DNA from 3 places in the Rhizobium sp. WYCCWR 11128 genome. Region 2 is predicted to be linked to each of the others. Evidence: predicted binding sites of a transcription regulator. Region 2 holds the regulator's gene; each other region holds the start of a gene.
The links. The regulator LexA, encoded in region 2, represses DNA repair genes until DNA is damaged. The targets are predictions, from matches to a motif close to TGTTCNNNNTGTGTTCNG.
Positions count from the first base shown of each region.

Region 1: HX898_RS09105 (ImuA family protein) is a predicted target of LexA. The motif match lies at 7,594-7,611, and genes of this name have one in related genera.
Region 3: HX898_RS08795 (2'-5' RNA ligase family protein) is a predicted target of LexA. The motif match lies at 6,380-6,397, and genes of this name have one in related genera.

Region 1 is NZ_JACCEZ010000002.1:294,612-305,274, reverse strand. Features, by position in the region: gene HX898_RS09125 (thermonuclease family protein) at 1-362, opposite strand, end outside; gene HX898_RS09120 (hypothetical protein) at 798-1,568, shown strand; gene HX898_RS09115 (error-prone DNA polymerase) at 2,095-5,358, opposite strand; gene HX898_RS09110 (DNA polymerase Y family protein) at 5,355-6,869, opposite strand; gene HX898_RS09105 (ImuA family protein) at 6,790-7,545, opposite strand; gene HX898_RS09100 (hypothetical protein) at 7,849-8,187, shown strand; gene dinB (DNA polymerase IV) at 8,193-9,314, shown strand; gene HX898_RS09090 (PD-(D/E)XK nuclease family protein) at 9,468-10,663, shown strand, end outside.
Region 2 is NZ_JACCEZ010000001.1:1,308,123-1,318,785, reverse strand. Features, by position in the region: gene fabZ (3-hydroxyacyl-ACP dehydratase FabZ) at 1-455, shown strand, start outside; gene lpxA (acyl-ACP--UDP-N-acetylglucosamine O-acyltransferase) at 452-1,270, shown strand; gene HX898_RS06380 (LpxI family protein) at 1,274-2,155, shown strand; gene lpxB (lipid-A-disaccharide synthase) at 2,152-3,330, shown strand; gene gltA (citrate synthase) at 3,361-4,650, opposite strand; gene HX898_RS06365 (ComEC/Rec2 family competence protein) at 4,941-7,373, shown strand; gene lexA (transcriptional repressor LexA) at 7,354-8,073, opposite strand; gene HX898_RS06355 (VOC family protein) at 8,272-9,165, shown strand; gene kdsA (3-deoxy-8-phosphooctulonate synthase) at 9,162-10,007, shown strand; gene eno (phosphopyruvate hydratase) at 10,157-10,663, shown strand, end outside.
Region 3 is NZ_JACCEZ010000002.1:233,001-243,663, forward strand. Features, by position in the region: gene HX898_RS08760 (EamA family transporter) at 29-940, shown strand; gene HX898_RS08765 (aminopeptidase) at 888-2,141, opposite strand; gene HX898_RS08770 (glutathione S-transferase family protein) at 2,266-2,949, opposite strand; gene HX898_RS08775 (helix-turn-helix domain-containing protein) at 3,033-3,476, shown strand; gene ybaK (Cys-tRNA(Pro) deacylase) at 3,527-4,000, opposite strand; gene HX898_RS08785 (ArsC family reductase) at 4,030-4,380, opposite strand; gene HX898_RS08790 (succinylglutamate desuccinylase/aspartoacylase family protein) at 4,541-5,602, opposite strand; gene HX898_RS08795 (2'-5' RNA ligase family protein) at 5,706-6,305, opposite strand; gene HX898_RS08800 (methylated-DNA--[protein]-cysteine S-methyltransferase) at 6,578-7,141, shown strand; gene HX898_RS08805 (SDR family oxidoreductase) at 7,173-7,907, opposite strand; gene HX898_RS08810 (Atu4866 domain-containing protein) at 8,050-8,424, opposite strand; gene HX898_RS08815 (LysR family transcriptional regulator) at 8,530-9,423, shown strand; gene HX898_RS08820 (AbrB/MazE/SpoVT family DNA-binding domain-containing protein) at 9,420-9,710, opposite strand; gene HX898_RS08825 (hypothetical protein) at 9,808-10,332, opposite strand; gene HX898_RS08830 (LysR family transcriptional regulator) at 10,411-10,663, shown strand, end outside.

The sequences.
Region 1 (10,663 bases), on a different contig from region 2:
CCGAAGTCGAACGCCTGCAGACCAATTGCCACGGTCGCCGCGACCAGAAATCCAATGGCCAAATTTCGAAGACGCCATCTCAACCGTCTGCCTGCCCGGCCGAAACGAGGTCTGAACAATCTCTTGGTCTGGTGGTGAGATGGACGGCTGGTGGCAATTGGTAGGGGCAACGCGGTCACATTGTTCGGCCGCCCGAGAATCTCGAAAATCTTGCGCCATTGTTTATCGGAAAGGCGAGCTTGCCCGCCGGATCGTTCGAGACGAGCGTGGATGTCGGACAGGAACGTTCGCTGCCAAGCCGTCAAGTTCTGGCGAAGCAGCGCTGCCTCGATGTCGTTTCGGAGGTTCCCAGCCGGGTCCATTATTGCCGCCTCTTATCAGTGAAGGCAGCGTAACCGAGTAGGTTGGAAGATTGGTAAATAGCGGGTCATCTAGAACCCGACCAATATTAGCCTCAACCAGCACAAATCAAAAACTGCGGCCCGGCGAAAACAAAATCATCACGTTACTATATCGTGTATAGCTTAAGTTGAATATTCATTCGTTTTCGCTTATACACCTTACGGGATGTTTACCCTTAGGGGACGCGGGCAATGCGAGGAGCGTCATTTATAACTTCGCTAGCTTTTGTGTTTTTAGCTTACGGAGCGCTGGGCTGCTTTCTCGCTAGTGCGAGCGAGATTGAGACATTAATTAGCGGGGACCAGGTCGTTCTCTCGCCAGCTGGACAGAGCGCTTTACGTCAATGGGTGGAAGTGCCTGATGGCGCTCCACCACTTATTAAGCAACCAACACAAGTGACCGACGTCATTACGACTATAAATGCCTGCAATGTCACGCTCAACGGCTGGAACAAGAAATCGTTCTTTGAGGAATGGTCCAAAGCTGAGGCTGAGCTTACCCAACGTCTTGAAAAGCTTGTACGTGACGGCAAGGGTTTAAAGATTGGCCCCCCAATTACGTCCGCGCTCGCAGGTAAGTTGGCTCAGACTGGACCGAAGACCCTCCCCCCTAAAACAATGGCACTACTTAAAGAATTGCGCGATCACGGGGCAGAGGTGACTGTCGGTTGGGTCGAGGGAATACCTGGCCCTTGGGTAACCGACAAGTCGGTCGATCCGTTCAAATCTCTACCATCGGCAGAGCAGATAGCTGCCGCTGCTGAGCATTTCCTACAGCTTTCCTTAGCAGACTTCTACGGTCGGTTCACACAGACACCGTCGGGCTGCTACTCGACAAAAATGTCTAAGGAGGTTCAATCGCTTGCCAACCTCGCGTATCCGCAAGAAAAGCTGATCGCCAAAATGTTCGGTGACGACAATCTTGTGCAAATTGAATGCGGCAAAGTTGGAACGTATTCCCGCTTTCGGATACCTACAAAATATCTCAGTGAGCCAGTTCAAAATGCGCTGGCAAACGGTCCTTGGCCGTTTGGCCCTGCGGGCAATTACTTCGGAAGGGACTGGTTTTACGTGCATGCGGCCTGGCAAATGTATCAACGGGAGCGCAAGGAATATTTCGACAACTTATCTGCTGATGTTGCAGACTACACCTGTGGCCCTCCCTGAGGTTGTAGATCGCTGCACCTCCATAGGCACCGCGCTGGGGGATTCGACATGAGCTTTTGGCAATTTTACATTCAGCGCTGATCGCGGTGAAGAGGCAATTGCCTCAATTATGAATCGCCGTGGTTGCGACCGCACAGAAGCAATGCGGATAGCCATTGCAGAGCGACGAGAAGACGAAACGCGATGGGACTGACCGCTGATGTTGATATTAAGGTCATCACAGAAGAGGGAGTTCAGAAATGGATGAGATTGCCTGGTACGTTATAGCGGGTGGGTTGGTCATCCTCCTCGCAATTCTCTTGTATGTTTTCGTCAATCCACCAAAATCGGCAGAACCATCCTCGGACGCGTTGCCGATGCCTACCCCACCTCCAGATGCCCCACCTCAGCCTGTGTATCCTACAGGGCCGTTACCTATGCCGCCCTTGGACAGCAGGGAAAAAGCTTTGCCGGGAGGCGGTGCGGAGAACCGACAGGCTGGGAAGTCGAACAGCCGTTCATAGCGGCGGTCATCAAGCCTTTGCAGCTAGTGAAAATTCCGGCTCTTCAGCTTGAGCTGATCGATATGTAGATCGGGGATAAATATATCCCGCGATTTCAGGCCCGAGGGTGACGGCTCGCGCGAGTCCGGCCTACCGGGCGTGCCGTGCCCGAATTCGTCGCCCCGCCCCGTCGGCAGCCGGAATGCCAGATCGCGATCCGCCAAGCCTGTTAGACTGCTCGACAGATCGAACAGCTGCTGAGCGACCAGATGAACGACGTCGCCCTCCCGCTGAATGCGCCCATTGATCGCCAACATTGAGGCTCCCAGCGCAACTCGTCTCGACCGCTCGAACAGCTTGGGCCAGATGACGACGTTGGCAACGCCTGTCTCATCTTCAATGGTCATGAAGATTACGCCCTTTGCGGAGCCGGGCCGCTGGCGTACGAGAACCAGCCCTGCCGCCATCAGCCAGCGGCCGTCACGGGCCGACATCGCCTCCGTGCAGGTGACGATCCGGCGTTCCGCGAGTTCTCGACGCAGAAAGCTGACAGGGTGTTCGCGCAATGTCAGACCGGTATGCCCATAATCGAGGACGACGTTGTGCCCCTGCGTCATTTGTTGCAGTTCGACCGCTGGTTCCTGCTGCTCAGCAATCGTTCTTGCCTCCCGTTCCGCAGCCGCCGCGAAGAGCGGCAAAGGCTCGTCTCGCAATGCCTTGATCGCCCAAAGCGCATCGCGACGCTCCAGCCCGAGTGACGGCAGAAAGGCGTCCGCATCCGCAAGCTCCACCAAGGATGCGGCCGGAACACCCGAGCGCCGCCACATGTCGTCGACGCTTTCAAATGGCTGATCGGCGCGGGCGGCAATGATCCGGGCGACATCCGCAGTGGCGAGACCTCGCACCATCCGCATCCCAAGCCGAACGGCATGTCGGTCGGTGTCCTCGACTGGTTCCAGCGTGCAATCCCAACGTGACTGGTTGATGCAAACCGGCCGAACCTCGACACCATGTTCGCGGGCGTCACGCACGATTTGCGCGGGAGCGTAAAATCCCATTGGCTGGCTATTGAGAAGTGCCGCGCAGAAGACATCAGGAAAATGGCATTTGATATAGCTCGACGCATAGGCGATCAGGGCGAACGATGCTGCGTGGCTCTCCGGAAAGCCATAGCTGCCGAAGCCTTCGAGCTGGCTGAAGGTCTTCTCCGCGAACTCCGGCGTATAGCCATTGCGGACCATCCCGTTCACGAGCTTGTCCTTGAAGCGGCTCACGCCTCCGGTGAACTTGAAAGTCGCCATGCTCTTTCTGAGCTGATCCGCCTCACCGCCAGTGAAACCGGCACAAACCATGGCCACCTTCATGGCCGATTCCTGAAACAGCGGCACCCCTAGCGTCTTACTGAGAACCGCCTCCAGTTCGGGCGTTGGGTATTCGACCTTCTCCTTACCTTCACGGCGACGGAGATAGGGATGCACCATGTCGCCCTGGATCGGACCGGGACGAACAATGGCGACCTGGATCACCAAATCATAGAAGGTTCGAGGCTTTAGACGCGGCAGCATCGACATCTGCGCCCGGCTCTCGATCTGGAAGGTGCCGAGCGTGTCGGCCTTGCGGATCATCGTATAGGTCTTGGGCTCCTCTTGCGGGATCGTCGCAAGATCGAGATCGATGTCCTTCTCCTGGGCGAGGAACGCAAAGCTCTTGGCCATGCAGGTCAGCATCCCGAGCGCCAACACGTCCACCTTCATGAACTTCAGGGCTTCGACGTCGTCTTTGTCCCACTCGATGACCTGGCGATCCACCATGGACGCCGGTTCGATTGGCACCAGGTCGTCGAGCCGGTCATGGGTGAGCACGAAGCCGCCCGGGTGCTGGCCGAGATGGCGGGGTGCACCCATCAGCTGTTGGGCAAGCTTAAGCGTTAGAGCGAGCCGCCGGTCGTCCGGATTTAGATTGAGGTCCCTGACCTGCTGTTCTCCGACCGCTTCGCTCCAAGCCCAGACACCTGATGACAGCGCCTTGATCAGGTCCTCGGGTAGGCCCAATGCCTTGCCGACATCGCGTATCGCGCCCTTGGTCCTATACCGTGTGACCGTAGCGCAAAGTGCCGCCTTATGGTGTCCGTAGGTTCGGTAAATCCATTGGATGACCTCCTCCCGGCGCTCATGTTCGAAGTCGACGTCGATGTCCGGCGGTTCGTCACGCTCTACGGACACGAAGCGTTCGAAGAGAAGATCGTTGGTTTCAGGATCGATGGAGGTGATGCCGAGCACGAAGCAGACGGCCGAATTCGCGGCTGAGCCACGGCCCTGGCAAAGGATACCTTGAGATCGGGCGAACCGGACGATGGAAAAAACCGTTAAAAAATAGGGTGCGTAGCGCATCGTCTCTATCAGAGCCAGTTCATGCCGAATGGTCGTTTCGACGTGCTCGGGCAGCCCGTCCGGATAGCGATTGGGGATACATTCGCGGACATAGTGCTCCAGCGATTGCTGGGCATCCATTCCCGGTACGATGACCTCTTCAGGATATTGGTAGGTCAGCTCCTCCAAGCTGAAGCGGCAGCGATTGACGATCTCCATCGTCCTGGCAAGCGCTTCCGGATAACGCTGGAAGAGACGCTCCATTTCTTCCGGCGGCTTCAGAAACCGATCCGCGTGCCGTTCGCGCTCGAAGCCGACATCATCGATGGTGGTTTTCGTCCTGATGCAGGTAACGACATCCTGGAGCTGGCGGCGCGAAGGATCGTGGAAGAGCACGTCATTGGCGACGACCGTGCGGACCCTGTACCTTGCCGCAAGATTGGAAACCTCGTGCAGCCGCATCTGGTCGTTCGGTCGGCGGCGCAGGCATAGTGAAGCATAGGCCCGGTCTCCGAAAACCTCGGCCATTTTCCGAAGCTGGATCGCGCAGGTCTCGTCGGCAAGGTCCGGCACCAGAATGCCAAGCAGACCTTCGGCGTAAAGCGCTACGTCTTCGAGGTTCAGAATGCACTTCGCCTTGCCACCCCGCGACTTGCCAAGGGTCAGCAATCGGGTCAGGCGCGAATAGGCAGCGCGGTCTGTCGGGTAAACGAGGATCGACATGCCATCCTGCAGATCAAGGCGGCAGCCGACGACGAGGCGGACGCCGGTCGCTCGCGACGCTTCCAGTGCTCGAACGATACCGGCCAAGGAGTTCCGGTCGACAATGCCGAGAGCTTCGATGCTGAGTTCCTTGGCGGTGGCAAACAGCTCGTCGGACGAGGATGCGCCACGAAGAAAACTGAAGTGGGTCGTCACCTGGAGTTCCGCGTATCTCATGCGAACGTCCCGTGGATAAACCACCGATGGGAACCGGTCTCCGGATCGACACCGTCACCGGAACGGTAAATCCAGTAGCGCTCGCCAGCGTCGTCCTCGACTACGAAATAATCGCGCACGGCCACCCATTCTGATGTCCGCCGCCACCACTCGCCGAATATGCGCTCAGGACCGTCGGCACATTTGACCCGCCGACGCTTGCCGCACCAGGTAAAGGAAACCGGAGGATGGTCGGGGAGCAGCGCGATCACTTCGATCAGTTCCGGATGATTCATCAGGCGCACCGGGCGCGGCCAGACCATCGGCCATGTGTGACCGTCCTCGTCGGCGACGGGCGACACTCGCTGCACCGAACGCTCGGGCACGTCGCTCGCCACCGGTGCCAGGCGATAAATGCGTTGCGTCCCACGGTTTCCCAAGATGTCGATCAATGACGTAACATCGATGTCCGCAGCTTCGATAAGGCTGGAAACGATATGTTTGTCATCCAGCGGCTCGACCATGGTGGCCGCCAAGCTCAGCTTCTCGATACCGAACCCTGGGTCGATCTTTTCGATACGATCATGAAGGAGCTTGGTCAGCCAGGCGACATCTCGCACGGGCTTTGCTGTCCCCGCCCGAAGCGCCTGGATCGTGTTGTCGACACGGTGGATGATCAGGTCCGTACGGCGGACGCCCAGGCCTTTTGCCTGAAGTTCAAAACAGAGCTTCGCGACTAGCTGCGAGATGTATTTGCCGATGGTCTCCGCAGCGCCAATCGGCTCCGCAAATGCCCGATGGACTTCGATGATTTCGGGGCATCGGATAAGGTCGATGGGCTCGGCGACCCGTCCGAACATCTGATCGAGACGGCGACCGATCTCCGGGCCAAAACGAAGCGTCAGGGGCGCACGAGGCGTCGCAGCCAATTCGCCCACCATCCGGAAGCCCAGTGTCCGCAATTCCGTGACGATCTCTGCGTCGAGGCGGAGCGACGCGATAGGGAGCCTCGCGACGTTTTCGCCGGTCTGTCCTTTCGAGATGACGAGCGTCTCCCCGGAAATAGAACGCGCCAGCGCATGGGCTGCCCCCCAAGTGTCTGCGACGACGGCACGCGCGGGTAACCCCTTGGCGCGAAAACTGTTGACCAGACGCGACAACATTGGTCCCTCGCCGCCCTGCAGGTGGTCGGCCCCCTCGGTGTCCATGACGATCCCGTCAGGTGGGTCCATCGCCACGACAGGCGAATATTGAGACAGCGCCCATAGGGTGATGCGCTCCAGCGCGGCCAGGTCAGCGGCTAGATCGACATCAACCATATGCAGGCCCTGAACAAGCGCCTGAGCTTTGGCCGCAGGCATTCCAACAGGCAGGCCGAGTTTCGCTGCATTAGCATCGACGGCGGACAGCCACCGCTTCGAGCCACTTCGAGCGACCACGACAAGCGGCGCTTCAGCCGGAATGGACGGATCGGATCGTCTTATCCGGTCTGTCGGCAGCGTCGGAAGAAATACTGAGACGACCCTGACCATCACATGCCTCTAGGATGAAATCTGCACTTTCTCCGGCCTTGATCCGGATCAGTTCTGCCAACCATCGCGCCCGACCGATGCCGGGAACCGGCAATGGTTCCGAAGGCAGGACGGATATGCGCCAGCGTGAGGTCGCAGCCGTCGGATGCCCGAAATCCCCGGCCTCGGTCGGCCGCCGCCATCGTCGGATCACCAGACCGATGGTCCCGGACCCTTCTGCGGCAAGTTGAAGGCGGCGCGAAGCTACCATCGGCAACCGGACCATTTCGGCGACGACGGCCCCAAGGCCTCCGAACCGCAACGCCTCTTCGCAGGCTTCGAGCACATATTCCTCGCGGATCGCCTCGACATAAATCACACGATCAGGATGGAGGCCGACCTGAGCAAGCGCCGGGGCGAATAGGTCGGGACGAGCTAGGCACCAGACCACCTTGCCCTTCGTCCGGGCAGCGATCCCTGCCACGAACAGGGCAGCCGCAGCCCCGTCGACTGCTCCTGCTCCGCCTCCGGCAAACTCATGGATGGCACCATAGGCCAACCCACCCCCCGGAAGCCGCTCGTCGATTTCGCGAACACCGAACGGCAAGACCGATTTAGGACGCGCAATCGCCCCTTCGAGATGTTGTATGCGATCTCGTAGATTGGAAATGATGGGGTTCGCGCCGTTCTGCGCCATTAGGAGCCTTCGTCAAAATCAGGTTTTCATCTCACCCGAAAGCGAGTATGTTCCCTATTTGTTCCTTATCGGCATATGAGTCAATGCGCATGAATGGGCGAGTGTTCCACGAACTGCAACCTGTCGACAGGCGGCTGAAGCCGAAGGACGAATGGATTCAATCGCGTAACGAGGAAGCTCCACAGGCTCGAAAATGTCATCAATAAGAAAATATACCTACGATGAACCTGTCGCATTCCGTGATCATGGAGTGCCGTCGTTGCTATCGAAAACAAGGCAGCTGAAATTCAAGGAGGATATCGCATGACAGAGAATGTGGTCTCATTCGAGGAAAAACGCCTGGAACGTTTAGACGGCACAGTGTTTGGATCGACAGCAGAAGAATGCAAGATTGCTGCTATCGGCTCGCAGATCGAGTTTGCCAAACGCGAGCTTGAGACCGTGCAAGCCTATATCGACCTCGCTTACACGGGAACAATCACAGTCACGATGAATGATTGTGGTGAACCGCCTCCACAGCAGCCGTTCGCACACCTCGGCAGCATCTTGTCAAACTACGAACAGGTCCTGTTCGACCGGATTGCCGAGCTTGAATATGAGCAGGAAATGCTCAGCTCACCGGCCGATGACCAAGGATATTGAGTGCGATGTCGCAACCTGATGCGGTGATATGCGACCCAAACCCCAACCCTGCGCAAAAGCAGCGCAAAGTCATCCATATCGACATGGATGCCTACTACGCCTCCGTCGAACAACGCGATAACCCCGATCTTCGCGGCAAGCCCGTCGCCGTCGGCGGGTCGGAGGCCCGTGGCGTCGTTGCTGCGGCAAGCTACGAGGCTCGCCAATTTGGCATCCATTCCGCAATGCCGTCGGTTACTGCCAAGCGCAAATGTCCGGACCTGATCTTCGTCAAGCCGCGTTTCGATGTCTACAAGGCCGTCTCGCTGCAAATCCGGGAGATATTTGCTGAGTACACGCCGATGGTCGAACCGCTTTCCCTCGACGAAGCCTATCTCGACGTCACTGAAAATCTCAAGGGAATGGACATCGCAACGGAAATTGCTGCGGAAATACGCGCCAAGATCAAGGCAGCCACCGGGCTGAACGCATCTGCCGGAATTTCCTATAACAAGTTCCTGGCGAAGATGGCGAGCGATCTCAACAAGCCGAATGGACAGGCGGTGATCACTCCGAAGAACGGCCCGGCGTTTGTGGAGGCCCTGCCGGTCAAGAAATTCCATGGTGTCGGTCCGGCTACTGCGGAAAAGATGCAACGGCTTGGCATCGAGACCGGAGCTGACCTCAAAGCCTGCAACCTCGACTTCATGATCGAACACTTCGGGAAGTCCGGACCCTATTTCTACGGCATTGCACGCGGTATTGATGACCGGCAGGTCAAACCCAATCGCGTGAGAAAATCCGTCGGCGCGGAAGATACATTCATGGTCGACATCCATTCGTTCGATCCGGCCCGGGAAAGTATCCAACCGTTGATCCGCAAGGTCTGGGCCTATTGCGATGCCAACGAAATCAGTGCCAAAACGGTCACGCTGAAAGTGAAGTACGCCAACTTCACCCAGATCACCCGCAGCAAGACGACAGCGATGCCATTCGGATCACTCGTGGACTTGGAAGAGGCAGCGACCCTGCTTCTGCAGACGGTTTTCCCGGTCAGCCGGGGCATCAGGCTGCTCGGCGTGACGTTGTCATCTCTGGAACTCAAGGTGGCCGAGAGTGAGCCGCCACAGCTTCAGCTGTTCGCGTAGCCGCCATCCATTCGGCCTTTCACTCGCCGAAGCGATTTGCAGTCCTCTTGACGCGGCCTCCATGCACAACGCCGTTTCTGGGGATTTACCGCTATGCGACTTGTGGAGGCACATGTCGTTGCTAAATACTGTTGCTTTCGTACGGGGATGGATATGGACGATTGGCAAGTCAAAAATTTTCAGTCCCTGGCAAATTATGTGGACCATTTCACTAAAATGCTACCGCGTCTCGCGGCGATGCGCGAAGGCATTGACCTCTACGGTGCAACGGCATTTTCCCCGTTTTCAATCTTCAATCCGGACGAGAATACGCTGAGCCGCGTTATCGCGGAACTGTTTGACCCAGCCGGTTCACACGGGCAGGGATTGTTGTTCCTTAACGGATTGCTCGCAGCGATAGGAATTCCACGTCTCAATCGACTGGACGCGGTCAAGGTGCGGCGAGAAGCCTTGACCCGAGCCAAACGCCGTATCGACATCGTGATTGAGACTTCGCGGTACGTCATCGGGATTGAGAACAAGCCGTGGGCAGCACAGCAAAAAAACCAGCTCCGCGACTACCTGTCGGAGCTGAAGGCCGATCTGCGCGGCCGCCAGGCCGTTCTAATCTTCCTTTCCGATCAGGAAGCGCAAACGGCCGGAGAGGAAACTATCCGCGTTCCCTATTACCAGGGTCTGGACGAAGAGACGACGCTGTACCGCGTTTTGAGCAACCTAGTAAGTGAGATCAAGGCCAATGCTCCCAAGGCCTTCGTCGAGGACTTCCTGCGACACATTAAACTGACATTTGGAGGCTCATACGTGAATAATGCTGCAGACAAGGCTTACATCGATGCGGTGAGCGCTGAGTTCGACGACCTGCAAAGACGCAAAGCGATTGCTTCTATTCTTCTCTCTCAGGAGAAACTGCACGTCCGAATACTCGACGAGATCGGCGAATATCTGCTCGACGAAGTGCGCGAAAAGGTAAATGCCGATTTCGAAGCGGCCTGTGATCGGAGGGAGGTCGAACCGAGAATTTCGGAGTGCCTATGGGCACGCTGGACACCATACGGTCTAAGGAGACCGACTTGGCCTTCGAATTGTCTCGTCGCTATCGAAGCGGATGGGTCGGACTGGCTGACTGATATCGTGTTCGGAGTGAAGGCTCCGGATGGCTCCAGGATCGCACCCAAGGAAAAGCATTACACATGCCCCGACCGGAAAAGATTAGAGAACATGGCAAATGCGATCCCGGGCGGCAAGAAGACCGCCTATTGGCCATGGATCAAACATCTGACGGAAACATATTGGGGGCAGGAATTCTGCGCACGGTTGATCATAGAGTCTCCGACCGGAGCGGTGAAAGA
Region 2 (10,663 bases):
CCACGACAACGCTTTCTTCGGCTGACATCATCGAGATCATGAAACTGCTGCCGCATCGCTACCCGTTTCTCATGGTCGACAAGATCATCGAGATTGACGGCGACAACACGGCGATCGGCATCAAGAACGTCACGGTGAACGAACCGCATTTCACCGGTCATTTTCCGGAATCTCCGATCATGCCCGGCGTTCTCTTGATCGAGGGCATGGCCCAGACCGCGGGTGCGATCTGTGCCAAGAAGGATGGCCAGCCAGGCAACCTCGTCTATTTCATGACCATCGAGAATGCGCGCTTCCGCAAGCCCGTCGTACCCGGCGATCGTGTTGAATTCCATGTCAGGAAGCACAAGCAGCGCGGCAATATCTGGAAATTCCATTGCGACGCCAAGGTCGACGGCGCACTTGTCGCCGAAGCCGATATCGGCGCGATGATCGTTCGTAAGGATCAGGCATGAGCACTATCGCCGAAAGCGCTCGCATTCATCCGATGGCTGTCGTCGAAGACGGCGCGACCATCGGTGAGGGCGTCAAGATCGGTCCCTTCTGCCATGTCGGGTCGCACGTCGTCCTGCATGCGAATGTCGAGCTTTTGTCGCATGCGGTCGTGACCGGCCGCACCGTGGTCGGCAAGGGCACACGCATCTTCCCGATGGCGGTCGTTGGCGGCGATCCGCAGAGCGTGCATCACGGCGGCGAGGAGACGACGCTGACGGTCGGCGCCAACTGCACGATCCGCGAAGGCGTGACGATGAACACCGGCACGGCCGATTTCGGCGGCCAGACGATCGTCGGCGACAACAATCTCTTCCTTGCCAATTCGCATGTCGCGCATGACTGCCGGGTGGGCAACCATGTGATCATGTCGAACAACGTCATGCTCGCCGGCCATGTCGTCATCGAAGATCGCGTCATCCTGGGCGGCGGCTCGGCCGTTCACCAGTTCACCCGCGTCGGCCGTCAGGCCTTCGTCGGCGGGCTCTCGGCAGTCAGTTACGACGTCATTCCCTACGGCATGCTGAACGGCAATCCCGGGCTGCTGAGCGGCCTCAACGTCGTCGGCATGACGCGCGCCGGCGTCGACCGCGCCGTCATTCACAGGGTGCGGCGCGCCTACAAGTCGATCTTCGAAGGACCGGGCTCCGTCCGCGAAAACGCCGCCGCCATCCGCGAAGAATATGCTGATTGCGAGCAGGCGGTCCACATCCTCGACTTCATCGCCGCCGACAGCGACCGCGCCTTGTCCTCGCCAACCCGGGGGCAGAAGGGCTAGTCCGTGACTCTTTCCGGCGATACCGCTGCGGGCCGGCTGGCGATCATCGCCGGCGGCGGCCTTCTGCCTTCTTATGTTGCTGAAGCTGCGCGCGCGGCGGGCGAAAATCCCGTCATCGTCGCGCTGAAGGACGAAAGCGACCGGCGCTGGGAAGGGTATGACCATGCCGTCATCGGCGTCGGCGATTTTGCAGCACTCGAGGGCCTCTTGAACCGCTACGGCATCGGCCGTGTCGTCATGTCCGGCAGCGTGCGGCGCCGGCCGGAATGGCGCGAGGTGCGCCCGACGCTGCGCACTCTGATGAAGATGCCGGCCACGATCCGCACCTTGCTGTCCGGCGGCGACGATAGGGTGCTGCAGATGGTGATCCGGCTGATCGAGGGAAACGGCCGGCGTGTCGTCGGTGCCCATGAGATCGCCCCCGACCTTCTTGCCGCCGTCGGCCCGCTCGGCACGGCGATACCGGGCGAAGAAGACCGGCGCGATATCAACCGCGCGGCGCAAGCCGCCGAAATGCTCGGCCGGCTCGATGTCGGGCAGGGCGCCGTCGCCATCGGCGGGCGTATCGTCGCGCTGGAGGGTCTTGAGGGCACGGACGAGATGCTGGAGCGTGTCGCGGATCTTAGAGCCGCCGGGCGCATCTCGCCGCGCCGCCGCGGCGCGCTGGTCAAGCTCTGCAAACCGCAGCAGGATATTCGCGCCGACCTGCCGGCGATCGGCGTTTCCACGGTCCTGAACGCAAGGAAAGCCGGCCTTGCCGGCGTCGCCGTCGAGGCCGGCCGCTCGCTGGTGCTCGATCGCGCCGCCGTCATCAAAGCCGCCGATGAGGCCGGGCTTTTCGTCTGCGGCATCGATCGCGGCCTGCCGGCATGGGGGCTCGAATGAACGGGGCGCCGTTGAAGATCGCCGTCATTGCCGGTGAGGTGTCGGGGGATCTGCTCGGTGCCGATCTCATCGCCGCCCTGAAGCGGATTCATAGCGGACCGGTGGAACTCGTCGGCGTCGGCGGTGAGGGGCTCCAGGCCGAAGGCATGAGATCCCTGTTCGATTTCTCCGAGCTGTCGATTATGGGCATCACCCAGGTGCTGAGCCGGCTGCCAAGGCTCTATACCCTGATCCGCCAGACGACGGCTGCCATCATCGCCGCAAGGCCGGATATTCTTCTGATCATCGACAGCCCGGATTTCACCCATCGCGTCGCAAAGCGTGTCCGCACCGCGCTGCCGGATCTGCCGGTTGTCAATTATGTCTGTCCGAGCGTCTGGGCCTGGAAGGAATATCGCGCCACGCGCATGCTCGCCTATGTCGATCATGTGCTCGCCGTCCTGCCCTTCGAGCCGGCAACAATGCGTGCGCTCGGCGGGCCTGAGACCACCTATGTCGGCCATCGCCTGACCGCCGATCCGGCGCTGCTCGAAGCGCGGCGGCAGCGCGCCATGCGCGCACCCGTCGAGGGAGCCGGCAAGGCGATCCTGATGCTTCCTGGATCTAGATCCTCCGAAATCGCCAAACTGCTGCCGTTCTTCGAGGATGCGGCCAAGGAACTTGTCGCCCGCAACGGCCCGATGCGATTCCTGCTGCCGACCGTGCCGCACAACGAAGCGCTGGTGAAGGGGCTCGTCGCCGGCTGGGCCACGCCGCCGGAGGTGGCGGTCGGGCCGGCGCAGAAATGGAAGGCCCTTGCCGAGGCGGATGCGGCGATGGCAGCTTCCGGCACGGTGATCCTCGAACTCGCCCTTGCCGGCGTGCCGACGGTGTCCGTTTACAAGACGGATTGGATTATCCGCCTGCTCGCCCGGCGCATCAAGGTATGGACGGGCGCATTGCCCAATATCATCGCCGATTATGCCGTCGTGCCGGAATATCTGAACGAGATCGTCCGCGGCGCCAGCCTGGCGCGCTGGATGGAGCGGCTGTCGGCCGACACGTTCCAATTGAAGGCGATGAACGAGGGCTACGATCTCGTCTGGCAACGCATGCAGACCGAAAAGCCGCCCGGCGAGCACGCCGCCGAGATCCTTCTCGACGTGCTGAAAAAGAAAAAACCCGGTCGTTTCTGACCGGGTTTTCTTTTGGGTCGTTGGAAGCGATCAGCGCTTCGAAACCGGGATGTAATCGCGCTTCGGTTCGCCGACATAGAGCTGGCGCGGACGGCCGATGCGCTGTTCCGGATCCTCGATCATCTCGTTCCACTGCGCGATCCAGCCGACGGTGCGGGCAAGCGCGAAGAGCACGGTGAACATGGTCGTGGGGAAGCCCAGCGCCTTCAGCGTGATGCCGGAATAGAAGTCGATGTTCGGATAGAGCTTCTTCTCGATGAAATATTCGTCGGTGAGCGCGATACGCTCCAGCTCCATCGCCACTTCGAGCAACGGATCGTCCTTGATGCCGAGTTCGCCGAGCACTTCATGCGTCGTCTTCTGCATGATCTTGGCGCGCGGATCGTAGTTCTTGTAGACGCGATGACCGAAGCCCATCAGGCGGAACGGATCGTTCTTATCCTTGGCGCGGGCGACATATTCCGGAATGCGATCGACCGTGCCGATTTCGTTCAGCATGTTGAGCGCTGCTTCGTTGGCACCGCCATGCGCGGGCCCCCAGAGGCAGGCAATGCCGGCGGCGATGCAGGCGAACGGGTTGGCACCCGACGAACCGGCGAGACGGACGGTCGAGGTCGAGGCGTTCTGCTCGTGATCGGCATGCAGGATGAAAATGCGGTCCATGGCGCGGGCAAGAACCGGATTGACCACATATTCCTCGCAAGGCACGGCAAAGCACATGCGCAGGAAGTTCGAGGCGTAGTCGAGGTCGTTCTTCGGATAAACGAAGGGCTGGCCGATATGGTACTTGTAGGCCATGGCGGCAAGCGTCGGCATCTTGGCGATCATGCGCAGGCTGGCGACCATGCGCTGGTGCGGATCGGTGATGTCGGTGGAGTCGTGATAGAAGGCCGACAGCGCGCCGACGCAGCCGCACATGACGGCCATCGGATGCGCATCGCGGCGGAAGCCAGTGAAGAAGCGGCTCATCTGCTCGTGCACCATGGTGTGGTGCGTGACGCGGTAATCGAAATCCTTCTTCTGCACGGTGGTCGGCAGTTCGCCGTAAAGCAGGAGGTAGCAGACCTCGAGGAAGTCGCCGTGCTCGGCGAGCTGCTCGATCGGATAGCCGCGATGCAGCAGGACACCTTCGTCGCCGTCGATGTAGGTGATTTTCGATTCACAGGATGCGGTCGAGGTAAAACCCGGATCGTAGGTGAAGGAAGCTGTGTTCTTGTAGAGGGCACCGATATCGATGACGCTCGGGCCGATCGTGCCGCTTTTGACAGCAAGGTCGACAGACTTGTCACCGATTTTTATTGTAGCGCTTTGATCCGTCATGCTGATCCTCCGAAATGGCGGTGGCGCCATAAAAGCGCCATAGGGGTTAAGCGTCCTCACCGATAGCTATATGATCGCGAAGCTAATGCCAAGTTACCGTGATGGCATTTTGTGCATTGCGGTATCACCTTTTAGGCACTGCAGCGATGAGCCGCACGCATATCGGAAGCTGATGATTCGACTGGTCTTTTGGCGCTCGCGATTTTCCCTCATATTTCAATCGATTATTCTTGCCGGATTTGATTGGAGGTTGCATTCTGGCCGCCTTCGCAGCCGGGCTTGGGCGGTTCATGCAGGAGTTGACGACAGTCGAATTGCGGCCGGAAGCAGGCGAAGGCCTTGCCGACTCCTCCAGTTTTTCACCACCTGTCGTGGTGACGCGACCGACACGGACGCAGTCGGCGACACCATTGCGCCACCGGCTGCCGGCCGCAGCCTCGCAATTGCTGCGTGCCGGCATGCGCATGCTGGGCGAAGAGGCGGACCATGGCCGCCTGCTGCTGTTTTCGCCGGTCTTCCTCGGCGCTGGGTCAGCCGTCTGGTTTCTCGCGGCATCGGATTTTTCCCTCGTTGCATCACTGCTCTGCCTGTCGGCGGTGACAGTGGCGGTTCTCATCGCCAGCCGCAGCCGGGCGGCAGTGCGGGCAACGCTGCTGGCGCTCTCGCTCGTGGTCTGCGGCATGGTCACGGCGCAGTTCGAGAGCCGGCGGGCTTCGACCGTGATCCTCGATTCATCAGTGACGACCACGGTGACCGGCCGTGTCGAGCGGCGCGAAGGCGATGGTCGCGGGCGGTGGCGCTACATTCTTGCGGTCACCGGCACTAGGGCACCGGAGCTGAAGCGGCGGCCGGAACGCATCACCGCCATCGCCCGCGGCGCGGACGCGGCCTTCGAGATCGGCGATATCATTACCGGCAGGGCGCGGCTGACGCCGCCGGCAGGTCCGGCACTTCCCGAACTCAACGACTTCTCCTTCGGTGCCTATTTCGATGGCATCGGCGCCAACGGCTTCTTCTACGGTGCACCGACGAAGGTCGATGCGCAGGCTGGTCCCCAGGCTGCCAGATCGACGGCTGAAACGCTGCTCGAAGGGCTCTACCGGCTGCGCAGCGGCATTGGTGACCGCATAAGGTCGATCCTGCCCGGCGACACCGGCGCTTTCGCCGCTGCTCTGGTGACGGACGAGCGGCGTGCCATCTCGAATGAGACGACGGAGGCGCTGCGCCAGTCCGGTCTGGCTCATATCATCGCCATCTCCGGCCTCAACATGGCACTGTCGGCCGGCATCTTCTTCGTCGGCTTCCGGATGCTGCTCAGCCTCTTTCCCGGCATTGCTGAGGCCTACCCGACGAAGAAGATCGCTGCCGCCGGCGCGCTCATCGCTGTCACCGCCTATTTCCTGATTTCGGGCTTTGCGGTCTCTGCCGAACGCGCCTTCATCATGATGGCCATCATGTTGGTTGCCGTCTTCTTCGACCGGCCGTCGATCAGCCTGCGCAATGTCGCTCTCTCCGCGCTCGTCATCATCGTCATTTCGCCGTCCGAGGTTTTGGGTCCGAGCTTCCAGATGTCTTTTGCAGCGACATTGGCGCTGGTCTCGGGCTATCAGCTGTGGAAGGACCGGCGCGTCCGCGAAAACGCCTTCCTGAAGCTGCCGATCATCAGGCCATTCGTTACGGTTGCGGGCTTCTTCGGCGGCATCTTCCTGACCTCGCTGATCGGCGGTTTTTCCACCGCGCTGTTTTCGATCGAGCATTTTCATCGCCTGACCGCCTACGGCCTGCCGGCAAACCTCGCGACAATGCCGATCATCTCCTTCATCATCATGCCGGCCGGCCTGCTGGCGATGCTGCTCATGCCTTTCGGCCTGGACGTTTTGCCTTGGAAGGTGGTGGGATTCGGCCTCGATCTGGTGATCGCGGTCGCAAAGACGGTGTCCGGCTGGGATGGCAATATAGACGTCGGCCGCTTGCCCGCCTGGTATTTCGCCGTCGCCGTGGCAGGCTTTCTGCTGCTGACGCTGCTCCGCACCCGGTTGCGCCATGTCGGCACATCGATCATCGCGGTCGCAACGCTCATCCTGCTGCTTCTGCCGGGTCCCCGTCCGCCGGATTTGGTGATTTCGGAGGATGGCAGTCTCGTCGCAATCGTCGAGGCGGCAGCCATGGCGTCCAACCGTGAAAGACCGCCGGATTTCATCTTCGACCAGTGGCAGAGAGCGCTGGTCCTGCCGAGGCATGATCCGCCGAAGATGCTGGATGGTCCTGCTATCCCGCCTGAGGGAGAAGACCGCCGCGTCAGGCTTTCCCGCGATCAGCAGAACGAAGCAAGGACCGCGATGCGGGCGGCCACAGCGGGCGGTGACGCAAACCGCTTTTCCTGCGTCAAGAAGGCCTGGTGCACATCAAGGCTCGCCAATGGTCAGGTGGTTGCTGTCATCGACAATGCCGCCTATCTCGGTCCGGCATGCGACGCGGCCGATATCGTCGTGACCTCGGTCCGCCTTCGCTTCAACAGCTGCCGCTCGGGTGCGACGCTCTTCACCGGTGAGACGCTGCGCAGGACCGGATCCATCGAGTTGCGCTTCACGGACGCCGGCCTGGAGGTCGCAACCGCATTCGATGCATTGTCGCGGCCATGGATGCGCCATCGCGCCTATGACTGGCGCAGCAACAGCTTTACCGAATCGGGCCTAGCCAATGTCAGTGATAGCGGCGAATGAGACCGACGAGTTTACCCTGAACCTTGACACGGTCCGGCCCGAAAATCCGGGTCTCGTAAGCCGGGTTGGCGGCCTCCAGCGCGATCGAGGCGCCCTTGCGGCGGAAGCGCTTGAGTGTCGCTTCTTCGTCGTCGACGAGAGCAACGACGATGTCGCCAGGACTTGCGGTGCTGCCGTTGCGAATGATCACGGTGTCGCCGTCGAAGATGCCTGCGTCGATCATCGAATCGCCCTTGACCTCCAGCGCATAATGTTCACCGGAGCCGAGCATGTCGGCCGGAACGACGATGTCGTGGGTATTGTTCTGGATCGCCGAGATCGGCACACCGGCAGCGATTCGGCCCATGACCGGCACGGAGACCGAGTTGCCGTTGTCGGCGACGGGCTTTGCGGGAGCAGGGGCGGTGACCGGCTGCGGTTTGCCGAGGCTGCCCTCGATGACGCTCGGCGAAAAGCCGCGCCGGGGCTGAATGCTGGGGCTGTAGGCCTCCGGAAGCTTGATGACCTCAAGCGCGCGGGCGCGGTTCGGTAGGCGGCGAATGAAGCCTCGCTCCTCCAGCGCCGTAATCAAGCGATGAATCCCGGACTTGGAGGCGAGGTCCAGGGCATCCTTCATTTCGTCGAAAGATGGCGGAACGCCGGATTCCTTCATGCGCTCATGAATGAAAAGGAGAAGCTCCTGTTGTTTGCGCGTGAGCATCGACGTTGTGACCTCGTGATTGAAACAAATCCAGAACAGACACTATATGTTCCATATGTGTTCCGCAAGTAGCTAAATTTCCGTAAAACTTGGCGCCAACTCGTTGAGATTTTTATTTTCATTCGCCGGATTGGCACACAAGTCTTGCCTTGGGCGGCACTCTCACACATCTCTGCCGTGTTAGGAGAGGGGGATATCATGAACGAGCACTCCGCCAAACCGCACCCGCTGGATCATGTCGTGCTGCCGGTCGTCAATATCGATCTGGCGCGCGAGAGGCTCGGCAAGCTCGGCTTCACTGTTGCCGCCGATGCGCGCCATCCCTTCGGAACGGAGAATGCCTGCGTCTTCTTTGCCGACAAGACCTATCTGGAGCCGCTCGGGATTGCGAGCGTCGAGGAGAGCGAGGCATCAGCGCGGCAAGGCAATGTCTTCACCGCCCGCAACCAGGCCTTTCGCTTCCGCTGTGGCGAGGAGGGGCTTTCGGGGCTGGCTTTCGGCAGCAAGGATGCCGGCATCGATCATCAGAATTTCGTCGGCAACGGATCGAGCGCCGGCGAGATGCTGCAGTTCACCCGGCCGATGACGATGCCGGACGGTTCCGAGACGATTGCCGGCTTCAAGCTGGCTTTCGCCGGCGACCTGCGCGCGCCTGATCTCCTGCTCTTCACCGTCGAGCGCGTCACGCTGCCGGCTGACCGCGCCGCGCTGGAGACGCATGCCAATGGCGTCACCGGCCTAATCGAGATCGCGCTTTGCACGCCGGAGCCGGCCGCCTTCGCTGCCTTCGTCAGCCTTGCCGTGGCGCAATCGGCAGTCGAGAAGACCGGGTTCGGCGTCAATATCGCAGCATCGAATGCGAAAATCAGCCTGATGACGCCGGAAGGGCTGGAGGCCTATTTCGACATCGCCGGCTCATCCGCAGATCGCGGCCTGCGCGGCCGGGCAATCCTCTTCACTGTCGCCGATCTTGCCGTGACAGAAGCGCATTTGGCTGCTAACGGGGTGACATACACGCGCAAGAACAATCGCATTCTGGTGAAGCCCGCGCCCGGGCAGGGCACGCTCTTCGCCTTCGAGGAAACACGATGAGCACTGATACGAATTCCGAAGTCAGGATCGGCGAAGGCCAAGGCCAGGTCACTTTTTCCAATACCGGCCGCCTGTCGCTGATTGCCGGTCCCTGCCAGATGGAGAGCCGCGACCACGCCTTCATGGTTGCCGGCACGCTGAAAGAGCTTTGCGGAAAGCTCGGCATCGGCCTCGTCTACAAGAGCTCCTTCGACAAAGCGAACCGGACCTCGCTTTCGGCCGAACGCGGTATCGGGATCGAAAAGGGCATGGAGGTCTTTGCCGACCTCAAGAAGGAATTCGGCTTTCCCGTCCTGACCGACGTTCATACCGCCGAGCAATGCGGGGAGGTGGCAAAGGTCGTCGATGTCCTGCAGATCCCGGCCTTCCTTTGCCGCCAGACCGACCTTCTTATCGCCGCCGCCAAGACCGGCCGCGTCGTCAATGTCAAGAAGGGCCAGTTCCTCGCTCCCTGGGATATGAAGAACGTCCTGAAGAAGCTCAATGCCAGCGGCAATCCGAACGTGCTGCTGTGCGAGCGCGGCGCCTCATTCGGCTACAATACGCTGATTTCCGACATGCGTTCGTTGCCGATCATGGCGGCGATGGGCGCGCCCGTTATCTTCGATGCGACCCATTCCGTGGCGCAGCCGGGCGGCCAGGGCGAATCCTCCGGCGGTCAGCGGGAATTCGTGGAAACCCTGGCGCGCGCCGCTGTGGCTGCCGGTATTGCTGGTGTCTTCGTCGAAACCCATCAGGACCCCGACAATGCCCCTTCCGACGGCCCGAACATGGTCTATCTCAAGGACATGCCGCGGCTTCTCGAAAAGCTGCTTGCCTTCGATGCGGTCGCCAAGGCCTAAGGTTCAGCTTGACGTTCAACAGTCTGACATGATCGTACTATAGGCCACATCCGAACGCTGGTCCGAAGGCTATTGCAGCATTGTAATTTGCACGCCTTCGACTAAGACAGGTTTCGAACCATTTATCACCCACCGAGCAGGAAGAACCCATGACTGCAATCACCGATATCATCGCCCGCGAGATTCTCGATAGCCGTGGCAACCCCACCGTCGAAGTCGATGTCTATCTCGAAGATGGCAGCATGGGCCGCGCGGCGGTTCCCTCGGGCGCCTCGACGGGCGCGCATGAAGCGGTCGAACTGCGTGACGGCGGCAAGCGCTACCTCGGCAAGGGTGTCGAAAAGGCGGTCGAAGCCGCCAACACCGAGATCTTCGACGCGATCGGCGGTATCGACGCCGAAAACCAGATCCAGATCGACAACATCATGATCGAGCTGGACGGCACGCCGAACAAGTCGCGCCTCGGTGCCAACGCCATCCTCGGCGTATCGCTCGCCGTTGCCAAGGCTGCGGCCCAGGCGTCCGGCCTGCCGCTCTACCGTTATGTCGGCGGCGCTTCCGCCAGCCTTCTGCCGGTGCCGATGATGAACATCATCAATGGTGGTGCTCATGCCGACAACCCGATCGATTTCCAGGAATTCATGATTCTGCCGGTC
Region 3 (10,663 bases), on a different contig from region 2:
GATTTATCTTGAAATAGAGATTCTCGATATGAAGACAAATTCACGTTACGTCGCCGATCTTGCGACAACCGCGCTCGCACCCGCCATCTGGGGCAGCACCTATATCGTCACCACCACTTTCCTGCCGGCCGGATATCCGCTGACGGTGGCGATGCTGCGCGCCTTGCCGGCCGGTTTGCTGCTTCTCTTCCTGGTCAGAAAGCTGCCTTTCGGCATCTGGTGGGGAAGGGCTTTCGTTCTCGGCGCGCTTAACTTCTCGTTCTTCTGGGCGATGCTCTTCGTCTCGGCCTACAGGCTGCCAGGCGGCGTTGCCGCAACGGTCGGCGCCGTGCAGCCGCTGATCGTTATCGCTTTGTCGCAGCTTTTTCTCGGCAAGCCGGTCCGGCCGCTTGCCGTACTTGCCGGGCTCGCCGGCATGGCCGGCGTCGGACTGCTGGTGCTGACGCCGAAGGCAGGGCTCGATCCGATAGGTGTCGCTGCCGGTCTGGCCGGCGCGATCTCGATGGCCTTCGGCACGGTGCTGACGCGCCGCTGGACGCCGCCGGTCTCAAACCTCACCTTCACCGCCTGGCAATTGACGGCGGGCGGCATGCTGCTGGTGCCTTTTGCCTTTTTCCTGGAACCGGCGCTGCCGATGCCGACCGCCGCAAACATTGCCGGCATTGCCTATCTCGGGCTGATCGGCGCAGCCTTCACCTATCTGCTCTGGTTCCGTGGCCTGTCGCGCATCGAGCCCTCGGCGGTTGCCTCGCTTGGCTTCCTTAGTCCGCTGGTCGCGACCCTGCTCGGCTGGCTGGCGCTCGGCCAGAGCCTGACGCCGGTGCAGATCGGCGGTTTGGCTATGGTGCTTGCCAGCGTGTGGCTCAGTCAGCGCACGATGATGCCGCTCAGGCCCATTCGCCCTGCCGCATCACCGGAACCCGTGAACCATCCGGCTTGATGCCGTCGATATCGACCTTGTCGGAGCCGATCATCCAGTCGATATGGATCAGGCTGGAATTGCCGCCCTGTGCCTTGATCTGCTCCTGGCTCAATGTCGCGCCATCGAGGAAACATTTGGAATAGCACTGGCCGAGCGCGATGTGGCACGAGGCGTTTTCGTCGAACAGCGTGTTGTAGAACAGGATGCCGCTGGCCGAGATCGGTGAGGAATGCGGCACGAGCGCCACTTCGCCGAGCCGGCGCGCGCCCTCGTCGGTATCGAGCACCTTGTTCAAGACCTCTTCGCCGCGCGAGGCCTTGGCCTCGACGATCCGCCCGCCCTCGAAGCGCACCTGGATATTGTCGATCAGCGTGCCCTGGTGCGAAAGCGGCTTGGTGCTCGACACATGGCCTTCGACGCGCAGCGCATGCGGCGTGGTGAAGACTTCCTCGGTCGGGATGTTCGGATTGCAGGTAATGCCGTTCTTGGCGGTGGAAGCGCCGCCGTGCCATTCATGCCCGTCGGCAAGGCCGATCGTCAGGTCGGTGCCGGGTCCCCGGAAATGCAGGGAGGCGAAGCGCTCGCCGTTCAGCCAGGCGGAGCGCTTGCCAAGATTGGCATTGTGCTCGGCCCAGGCGGCGACGGGATCGCTGACATCGACGCGCGAGGCGGCAAAGATCGCCTTGGCGAGCTTGGCGATCGCGATCGGTTCCGGATCGTCAGGGAAGACCACCTTGGCCCAGGAGGGGTTCGGGTAGGAGACGATGTTCCAGTTGATGTCGAAATTCGAGATTTTCTCCAGCGCCGGCTTGTAGGCGGTGGAGTTGGCGCGGTTGGCGCGGCCGACCTTGCCGGCATCCTGCTCGGACAACAGCATCGGATTGTCGCCGGCAACCGCAAGACGGGCCGCCCCGTTGGCATAGGCCTTGGCCATGCCCTCGTAGAGCCAGCCGGAGGCGCGGTCGAAGCTCTCGTCGCTGCCATACTGATAGCGCGCCAGCGTCGTTTCCTCATCGGAATAGAAGGCGGAGACCAGTCCGGCGCCGGCCAGATAGGCGTGTTTGGTGATCAGGCGAACCAGCGGCAGCGCCACGACAGGCGCGGTGATCACCAGGTCCTGACCTTTTTGCAACTGCAGCCCGACCTTGACGGCGACTTCCGCAAGCTTTTCCAGCTTGACGGGATCAACGGTGTTCTGGCTCTGGGGCATGAAAGTCATGGTGCAACCTGCCTTCTGTCATCGACGGAGGCTGGAAGACTTAGACCCGTTTGCGGCGAAAATGAAGCGCGCCGCTGCCGAATTGCAGCGGCCGGATTATGTCTGGCCGGTTGAGTGCGGAGACTTAAGCGGCCGCAGGTAACCTGAGCAGGATCGAGTTATGTTTTTCGAGGAATTCCATCAGCCGCTGCGGGTAGTCTTCGCCAACGGCGGCCTTGACGCTTGACCGTTCGGACAACGTCTTGCGCCAGCGCTTCACCCGTTCAAGCCCTTCGAAGATGTCGCTGTCGCCGAGCGTGTCGAAGAGATCGAAATACCGAAAGACCGGCGCGAAGACGGCGTCGACGAGGCTGAAGTCGTTGCCGGCGAAATAGGGGCCGTCCGTCAACACCTTCTCGAGCGTCGCGAATTTGGAGATGAGCGCCTTGCGCTTGGCCTCCAACTGCGCGGCATCCTCAGCCGTCTCGTAACCCCAGAGATCGGAAAGCACGGAGGAACCGAATTCCATCCAGCCGCGATGGCGGGCACGCGTCAGCGCATCTCTCGGATGCAGCGCCACACCTGGCTGCGTTTCCTCCAGATATTCGCAAATGACGCTGCTTTCAAACAGCACGGCCTGGCTGCCATCCTCCTCCTCGATCCGCAGCAGCGGCACCTTGCCGAGCGGCGAGATCTTCAGGAACCAGTCCGGCTTGTCGGCAAGATCGATGTTGATGCGCTCGAAGGGTACACCCTTTTCGAGCAGCGCGATCGCGGCGCGCTGCACATAGGGGCACAGATGATGGCTGACGAGGGTAAGCTTGCTCATGGGGGTCTCCTTGGCAATGATGATAGATGTAGATGCATCTAATATCGCTTGCAGCGGAATTCAAGATAGATGTAATTGCATTTATGTCCGAAAAAACGTCGAATCCGAGCGAAGCGGTCACCTCTGCCTGGACGAGCATCATGCGCGCCCGCGAGAGCTTGCTCGGCGCCATCGAAGCCGACCTGAAAGCGGCCGGCCTCCCGCCGCTTGCCTGGTACGATGTGCTGTGGGAATTGGCGCGCTCGCAAGACGGCAGGCTGCGGCCCTACGAGATTGAGGAGCGGACCTTGCTGGCCCAGTATAATCTTTCCCGGCTGCTCGACCGGTTGGAAAAAGAGGGCCTGGTCCGGCGCGAGGCCTTCGCCGAGGATGGACGCGGCCGCTGGGTGGTGATGTCAGATGCCGGCCGAAAGCTTCGCGAGCGCATGTGGACTGTCTATGCCAGATCGATCGAGACCCATATCGGCTGCAAGCTTGCCGAAAGCGAGGCGAAGACGATCGCCGGCCTGCTCGACCGCTTCTTATAGCAGAAGCATGATGCCGAAAACCGCTTGCAGTTTTCGGCATCATGCTCCGATCAGGCAATCAGCGGCGCGGCGACAGCCTTCAGCGCCTTCAACGCAGCCTTCGGATCGAGCCGCACCTGCAGCCCGCGCTGCCCGCCATTGATATAGACCAGCGGTTCGCCAAGCGCGGCTTCCTCGATCGCGGTCGGCACCGTCTTCTTCTGGCCGAACGGGCTAATGCCGCCGACATGGTAGCCCGTCAGCCGCTCGGCATCGGCGGGCTTCATCATGTTGGCCGATTTGCCGTGAAAGGCGCTGGCAAGCTTCTTCATGCTGACTTCGCGGTCCGACGGCACGACGACGCAGACCGGCTTGCCGTCCACCTCCGCCATCAGCGTCTTCAGCACCCGGTGCGGCGCCTCGCCGAGCGCTTCGGCCGCCTGCAGCCCGACGCGCTCGGCATTGGGGTCGTAGTCATAGGCATGAACGGTGAAGGCGACGCCTGCCTGCGAAAGAAGCTGTGTCGCGCGCGTGGTCTTGGACATCTCTTCCCTCGTGAGTTCAGCGGCGCCTGTCAGTCACCGAATGCACCGGCGTAAATCTCCGGCTTGAAGCCGACCAGCAATTTCCCCTTCGCCTCCAGCACCGGCCGCTTGATCATCGACGGCTGGTCGAGCATCAGGGCGATCGCCTTCTCCCGGGTGAGCTTCTCGCGCTCCGCATCGGGCAATTTGCGGAAGGTGGTGCCGGCGCGGTTGAGCACGGTATCGAGGCCGGCCTGGTCGATCCAGGCTTCGAGATGGGCGCGGTCGATACCGAGCGCCTTGTAGTCGTGAAACTCATAGGCGACGCTATGTTCTTCCAGCCAGCTGCGGGCCTTCTTCATCGTGTCGCAATTCTTGATGCCATAGATGGTGACAGCCATACCCGATCGATCTCCCTGTGATAGCAGCGAGATAACATGCACGAAGGCCGGCGCAAACGCCGTGCGACGTTTTATCCCCGAGCGCGTTGGCGAGCATGGTAACAGCTCCGGATTGATTGGCATCTCAGGCAGCGATCAACGCCGGCAGAGCCGTCGCGGCTCAATTCTCCAGCGTGCCGGCCTTGCGGGAAGCCTTGCTGGGTTCGTCGCAGGCGATCTTCATCAGGTCGCCGCGCCGCCGCACCAGCCGGTCGGAGGTCCGGGTCAGGATCAGCCCGTCCTGCGGCGCGGTGAGCTCGATGCTGCCGCCCGGCTGCCCCGGCCGGGTGACGATCGTCACTAGGCGGTCACCTTCCGCAATCCTCTCGCCGATATCGCGGTGGAAGAGCACGGCGCCGCCTTCTGGTGTGCGGATGATCTCGACATTGTCGAGCGGCACGGCCGGACCGGAAAATGCCGTTGCCGCCGGCTTTTCGTCGCCAACGATCCCCCGTGTTGCGAGGAAGTGCCAGAGCCCGTCCGCATCCTTTTTCGCCAGCATCGGATCGACATCGCGCTTGCCGCGCAGCTCGACGGTGACGGAGAGTTTGCCGGGCAGCCGGGGCCGGCGTTCGCCTGGAACTTCATATTTCCACGCAAAGCCGACGGCCTCCTCGAAGGCCGAGCTTTCGCCATCCGAAAGCAGCACGGCCTCCATGTCTAGCGCGGCGGCGAGATCGGCCGCCTCCGGCCAAAAGGCCTCGTCGATATAGGCATATTGCAGGGATTCGTCGTCGCAATGAAGGTCGAGCACGAGATCAGCCCCAAGCGCCATATGCAGCAGCTGCCGCTTCAATCTATCGGTAGCCGGGTAATCATCAAGATCCTCGATCAGCGTCGCGCGATCGACAATGGAGATCAGCGGAAAATCCCGGTTGAAATTGGTGCGTGAGCCCAAATCGAAACGACCCTGCAGCTCGCCAAAATGCGATTGCGCCGCACCGATCGGATTGGCCTGCGGCACGATGGTGATGTCGCCGGCGATCCCGCCTTGGCTTTCCGCCTGCCGCAGCCGCTCGCAGAGGAAATGCAGCAGCACCGTTCCAGGCAGCTCGCCGGCATGCAGAGCCGCCTGGATATAGGTCTTCGGCGCCTTCGGATCGCGGCCCTTAAAGCGCAGCACCGGCAACCGCCACTCCGTTCCCGGCGTATCTCCAGGGATGATGATCTCTGAAACGTCCATGCTGATTTCGCTCCCCGTTTGCACCAATGCCGGAACAGGCTTTCGGAGCTTTATGCGCGGAAATCAGGCAAGCGCAAGCCGAGATCCGCGGATCTCGCTTTCCTCAGCCGAGCAACGGCCAGCGATCGATGATCCGATGTTCGGTTTTTCCGAGAACACTGTGGATGAGCAGGAATTCGGACGCCGTCCATGAAACGAGTGTGTCGAGGGTCGCCGGTGGCACGGCTTTGCGGTCGTAGAGCAGTGTCATGTGCGGCTTGAAATTGCCGCCAATATTGTGGGGAAATCCGGCATTGTGCATGCTGACGCCAAGTTGAACACGCAGTCGGGTGAGCGGTTTCCGACCGCCTTCGCCGCAAAGCACAAGCGCTCGGGCCTGCGGGAATCGCATGATCCGATCGAAGCTCATTGCGATCGGGGCACTCTCGACTGCGGCGCCGGCCTGTAGCGCTGCGAAGACCACATCCTCCGGCAGCCTCGCATAGTCGCCGACCCAGATGATCGTTACATGCAATGTCGTCAGCCGCGGCTTGCCGGAAAGGGAGAAGGCTCGACAATAGTCACGGGCGATCGACGCCGCCTGCTGCTCGATGGCGTCAGGAGGATAGAGGGCGAAGAAAAGTCGGTGTTTAGCATCGTGAGTCTTGCCCGGCCGTCTGCGCCTTTTTTTGTCGTCTCCGAACTCGAGGAGCATCTGATTCATAGAATTTCAGGTCGTCATGACCCTCCTCGTCGTCTCCAAAAAGCAAGCAGGATATTCCCGAAAGAAAGAAAAGCAAGAACAGAAAGAGAACATAATCTCCCAATATGCTGGCCGTCGAACTAATCAGATCATCACCCCCGGGGCCGGATGGAATGTACGTTTCCTGGGGGGATCGCGATCTTTCCCGAAAGCCCGGCGCGCGCAAGAAACGGGTTGAAACAGCGGCCGTCCCATACGATTTTGAGGGTCATCGAAAACGCGGAGGCTGTGTCATGGCTGAGACAACGCACCACTATCTCATCTTCGAAACCGCGGGCGGTTTCTGCGGCATTGCCTGGAGCGATGCCGGCATCACCCGCTTCCAACTGCCGACCAAAGCAGCAGAAGCGACCGAACGGCTCTTGCTGCGCCGCCTGCCGGATGCCGAAGCCGGCACGCCGACGCCTGCTGTGCTGGAGACGGTCGCGGCGGTGAAACGCTATTTCCAGGGTGAGGAGACGGATTTTTCCGGCGTCGAACTCGATCTTGCCGGCCAGGATGCCTTCTTCCGGGATATTTATGCGGCGGCAAGGCGCGTCGGCTGGGGCCGCACCACCACTTACGGCGCGCTGGCGAAGGAGCTCGGCGTCGGGCCGGAAGCCGCCCGCGACGTCGGCCAGGCAATGGCGAAGAACCCTGTCGCTCTGATCATCCCCTGCCACCGCGTACTCGCGGCCGGCGGCAAGATCGGCGGCTTCTCGGCGCCCGGCGGGTCGTCATCGAAGGCCCGCATGCTGGAGCTCGAAGGCGTCAACCTTGCACCGCCGCCGCCCGCCCAGCAGTCGCTGGGTTTTTAGGCGGCGGCTTTTTCGTTTTTCCGCAAGCCGATCAATAGGGGCTGGCTGTCGGCCGGATGATGATCTCGCTGACATCGACATCATCAGGCTGGCTGACGGCGTAGAGGATCGAATTGGCGATCGCCTCGGGGCTGATCGTGATCGCCCTGAAAGCCTTCATGGCGTCCCGCGCCGTGGGATCGGTGATGGTGTCGGCCAGTTCCGATGTCGTCGTGCCGGGAGAGATGACAGTCACGCGGATACGATCGGTCTCCTGCCGCAATCCGTCCGAGATCGCCCGCACCGCGAATTTCGTCGCGCAATAGACGGCCGCCGTCGGCGAGACGCTGTGGCCGCCGATCGAAGACAGGTTGATGATCTGCCCTGATCCCTGCGCCTTCATGATCGGAAGCGCTGCCGCGATGCCGTAGAGAACGCCCTTGATGTTGACGTCGACCATCCGGTCCCACTCGTCGACCTTGAGGGCGTCGAGCGGCGACAGCGGCATGACGCCGGCATTGTTGACGATGACATCCAGCCGGCCGAATTCGGCGCGGGCAAAGCCTGCAAAGGCTTCCACCTGGGAACGGTCGGTGACATCAAGCTGTCGCAGGCGCACCGTCCCGCCCGTTGCGGCGATTTCGCCGGCGAGTTCCTCAAGGCGCTCGGTGCGGCGGGCGCCGATCACGATATGGGCGCCTGCGGCAGCCAGCACCTTTGCCGCCGCCTCTCCGATGCCGCTGCTGGCGCCGGTGATGGCAATGACTTTTCCTTTGATATCAGACATTTCAAGCTCCATGTGTACGCCGCTCGCCTGGCGATGCGGCTGAGGTTTTTTGGTGGTCAGGTGGGAAAATCGGCGCTGAGCGTTGTTTCCGCCCAGGCGTCGAAGTTTGCGCGCAGCGCATCGTTGCCTTTCAGGCGGCACATCATTTGCGCCGAAGCACCATGCCGCCATGATGGAGGGTGTTGCCGTCGACGAAATCGCCGTCGGCCGTGAAGCCCGTGTCATCCCAATATTCGATGTGGCTTCCTGTGACTTCGTAGCGTCCTCGATAGGCGCTTTCCCGGCTGCCGCGGGCCTCGTCGTAGCGGCCATTAGGCAGAAGTTCGTGGCGGACGCGGCCGTCATCCGTCACCCACATGCCGATATAGGGATGTTGCTGCATTGTGTTCTCGCTTGTTTGTTGCTGCTGAGTTTCTCGGTCGTTCACGGTGTCGGCGGTGGACGAACTGGACGCCGCCCCAGCCAGGGTGACCGCCGTGAAAAACTGCAGGACGGGGCTTTTGAAAATCCTTCGCATTGCCTTGCCTTTCGAAGCCTTCGTTGACCTCGACTGAAAGATAATACGGAGAGCCCGAGTGATTAAGTTGCCAATCCAGGATGCCTTGGTTAGAAATGCTAACCAATGGTCGACGATCTCGAAGGCATTTCGGTTTTTCTTGCGGTGGCGGAGGCGCGGAACTTCCGGCTCGCCGGCGAGCGGCTTGGCGTCACCCGCTCCGCCGTCAGCCAGGCCCTGCAGCGCCTGGAGGATCGGGTCGGCGTCGCCCTGGTCCAGCGCACGACGCGCAGCGTCAGCCTGACCGAAGCCGGCGAAGTGTTCTTCGACGCAGTTCGTCCATCGGTCCGACAGGTCAAGGGTGCGATGCAGACGGTGCGGGAAATGCAGGCGCGCCCGAGCGGCCTGCTGCGGATCACCGTTTCCTCGATCGCCGAGAACTTCCTCTCCGGCACCTTGCTGGCCGGCTTCATGGAAGCCTGCCCTGACATCAAGCTCGATATCACCATCACCGATGACGAATTCGATATCGTCGAGGCCGGCTTCGACGCGGGCGTCCGGCTGGGCGAAGTGATCGAACAGGACATGATCGCCATATCAGTCTCCGAAGAGCAGCGACAATGCGCCGCCGCATCCCGCGGCTATCTCGAGCGCCGCGGCCACCCCCGCCACCCCCGCGACCTGCAGAACCATGCCTGCATTGGATGGCGGCCGCGCCCGGATACGGCGCCTTATCGCTGGGAGTTCACCGAGAATGATCGCGACTTCGACGTCGCCGTCGATCCCACAGTCACGACCAACGATATGGGAATGATGATCCGCATGGCCTGCGCGGGGGCAGGCGTCACCTTCGGCATGGTGGAAACCTTCCAGCCCTATATCGACCGCGGTGAACTCGTGCCGCTGCTGGAGGATTTCTGTCCGCCCTTCCCGGGCTTCTATCTCTACTATCCCAGGCGCCAGAGGCAGCCGCTGAAGCTGCGCGCATTGGTCGATTATGTCCGCAAGTCTAAGGGTTAGATGCCATCTGCGAATTCGAGGCCGTCACGGCGGCGGGCTTCGGCCAATACGCCGGCTTCCATGTCTTCCAGAGTTTTCGGTTCACCGCTGAAAGGAAGCATGCCGAACACATCGTCCGGCTTGGTTTGAGAAAAGGCAGGAGCCTGCCTTAGAAGTACGCCTTCCGCAGTTTCCTCAACGATCAGCCGAGTACCAGCCTCCCATTTCCGCCGCTGCCGGATCGTTTTTGGGAGAATGATCTGCCCTTTGGTCGAGACCGTTGCAATGAGGTTTTCGGAGTGAGCCATCAGCTTGAGTCCCGCAGGTAACACAAAGACAAGATATGCGAGGCAGATGGTTCCGTCACCACACTATCGCGGATCCATGGCTTGAGACGGCGGAGTCCTAAGATACCGCAGCCTCGCCAGCGAGGGCCCGGGTTGCCTTCGGCTGAGGACCCAGCAGCAAATAGAATGCGAAGACGTGGGTGATCATCAGCAGGGGCACGTAAATGATTGGGATCGCGTATGCGGCGCCCAATTCCCCCGCCTGTGCGGGAAGGCCGGCCCGGATCGCGTGATAGTAGTCAAGGACGAGATCGCCCATTCCCACGAGATTGAAGGCGACGACGAATTGCCAGAAGACTGGGCGTATCCTGATCGTGATGAGCGCCAGCATGGCAAGCAGCCCGGCCGCAAGGTCGCCAAAGGCAGCGAAGGTGGCGAAGCTGGCGAGCAGGTTGGGGCCGACGACGCCAGGCAGAATGAAGACGAGCCCGAAGAAGCGGAAGCTGTGCAGAGTGGCGATGGCGCGGTGCGCCTTGACCCTGTCCATCGATTTGACCCAGGGCAGAATATAGGCGCCGAAGCAAAGCAGCCACGCGACATAGCCTAGGATGAGATGGGTTCGGAAGATGGATTCCGTCGACATCGGGGCACTCCTGATTTGTGGGATCCAGATGTACGGCCGCTTCCCGCGATCGACTATTCGCGATAATATCGATGCGGTATGAAGCAGAACTTCACAGTCAGGCAAGGCGCGCTCGATGGCGTTGAGGCGTTTCTGAGCGTTGCCCGGCACCGCAGTTTTCGCAGGGCAGCTGGCGAACTCGGGGTAACCCCATCGGCAATCAGCCAGGCCGTACGTGCGCTCGAGGAGCGTGTCGGCGCAGTTCTGTTCATCCGCACGACGCGCAGTGTCGGTCTGACTGAAGCCGGCGAGCGGTTCCTGACGCGCGCAAAGCCCGCTTTCGAGGAACTGG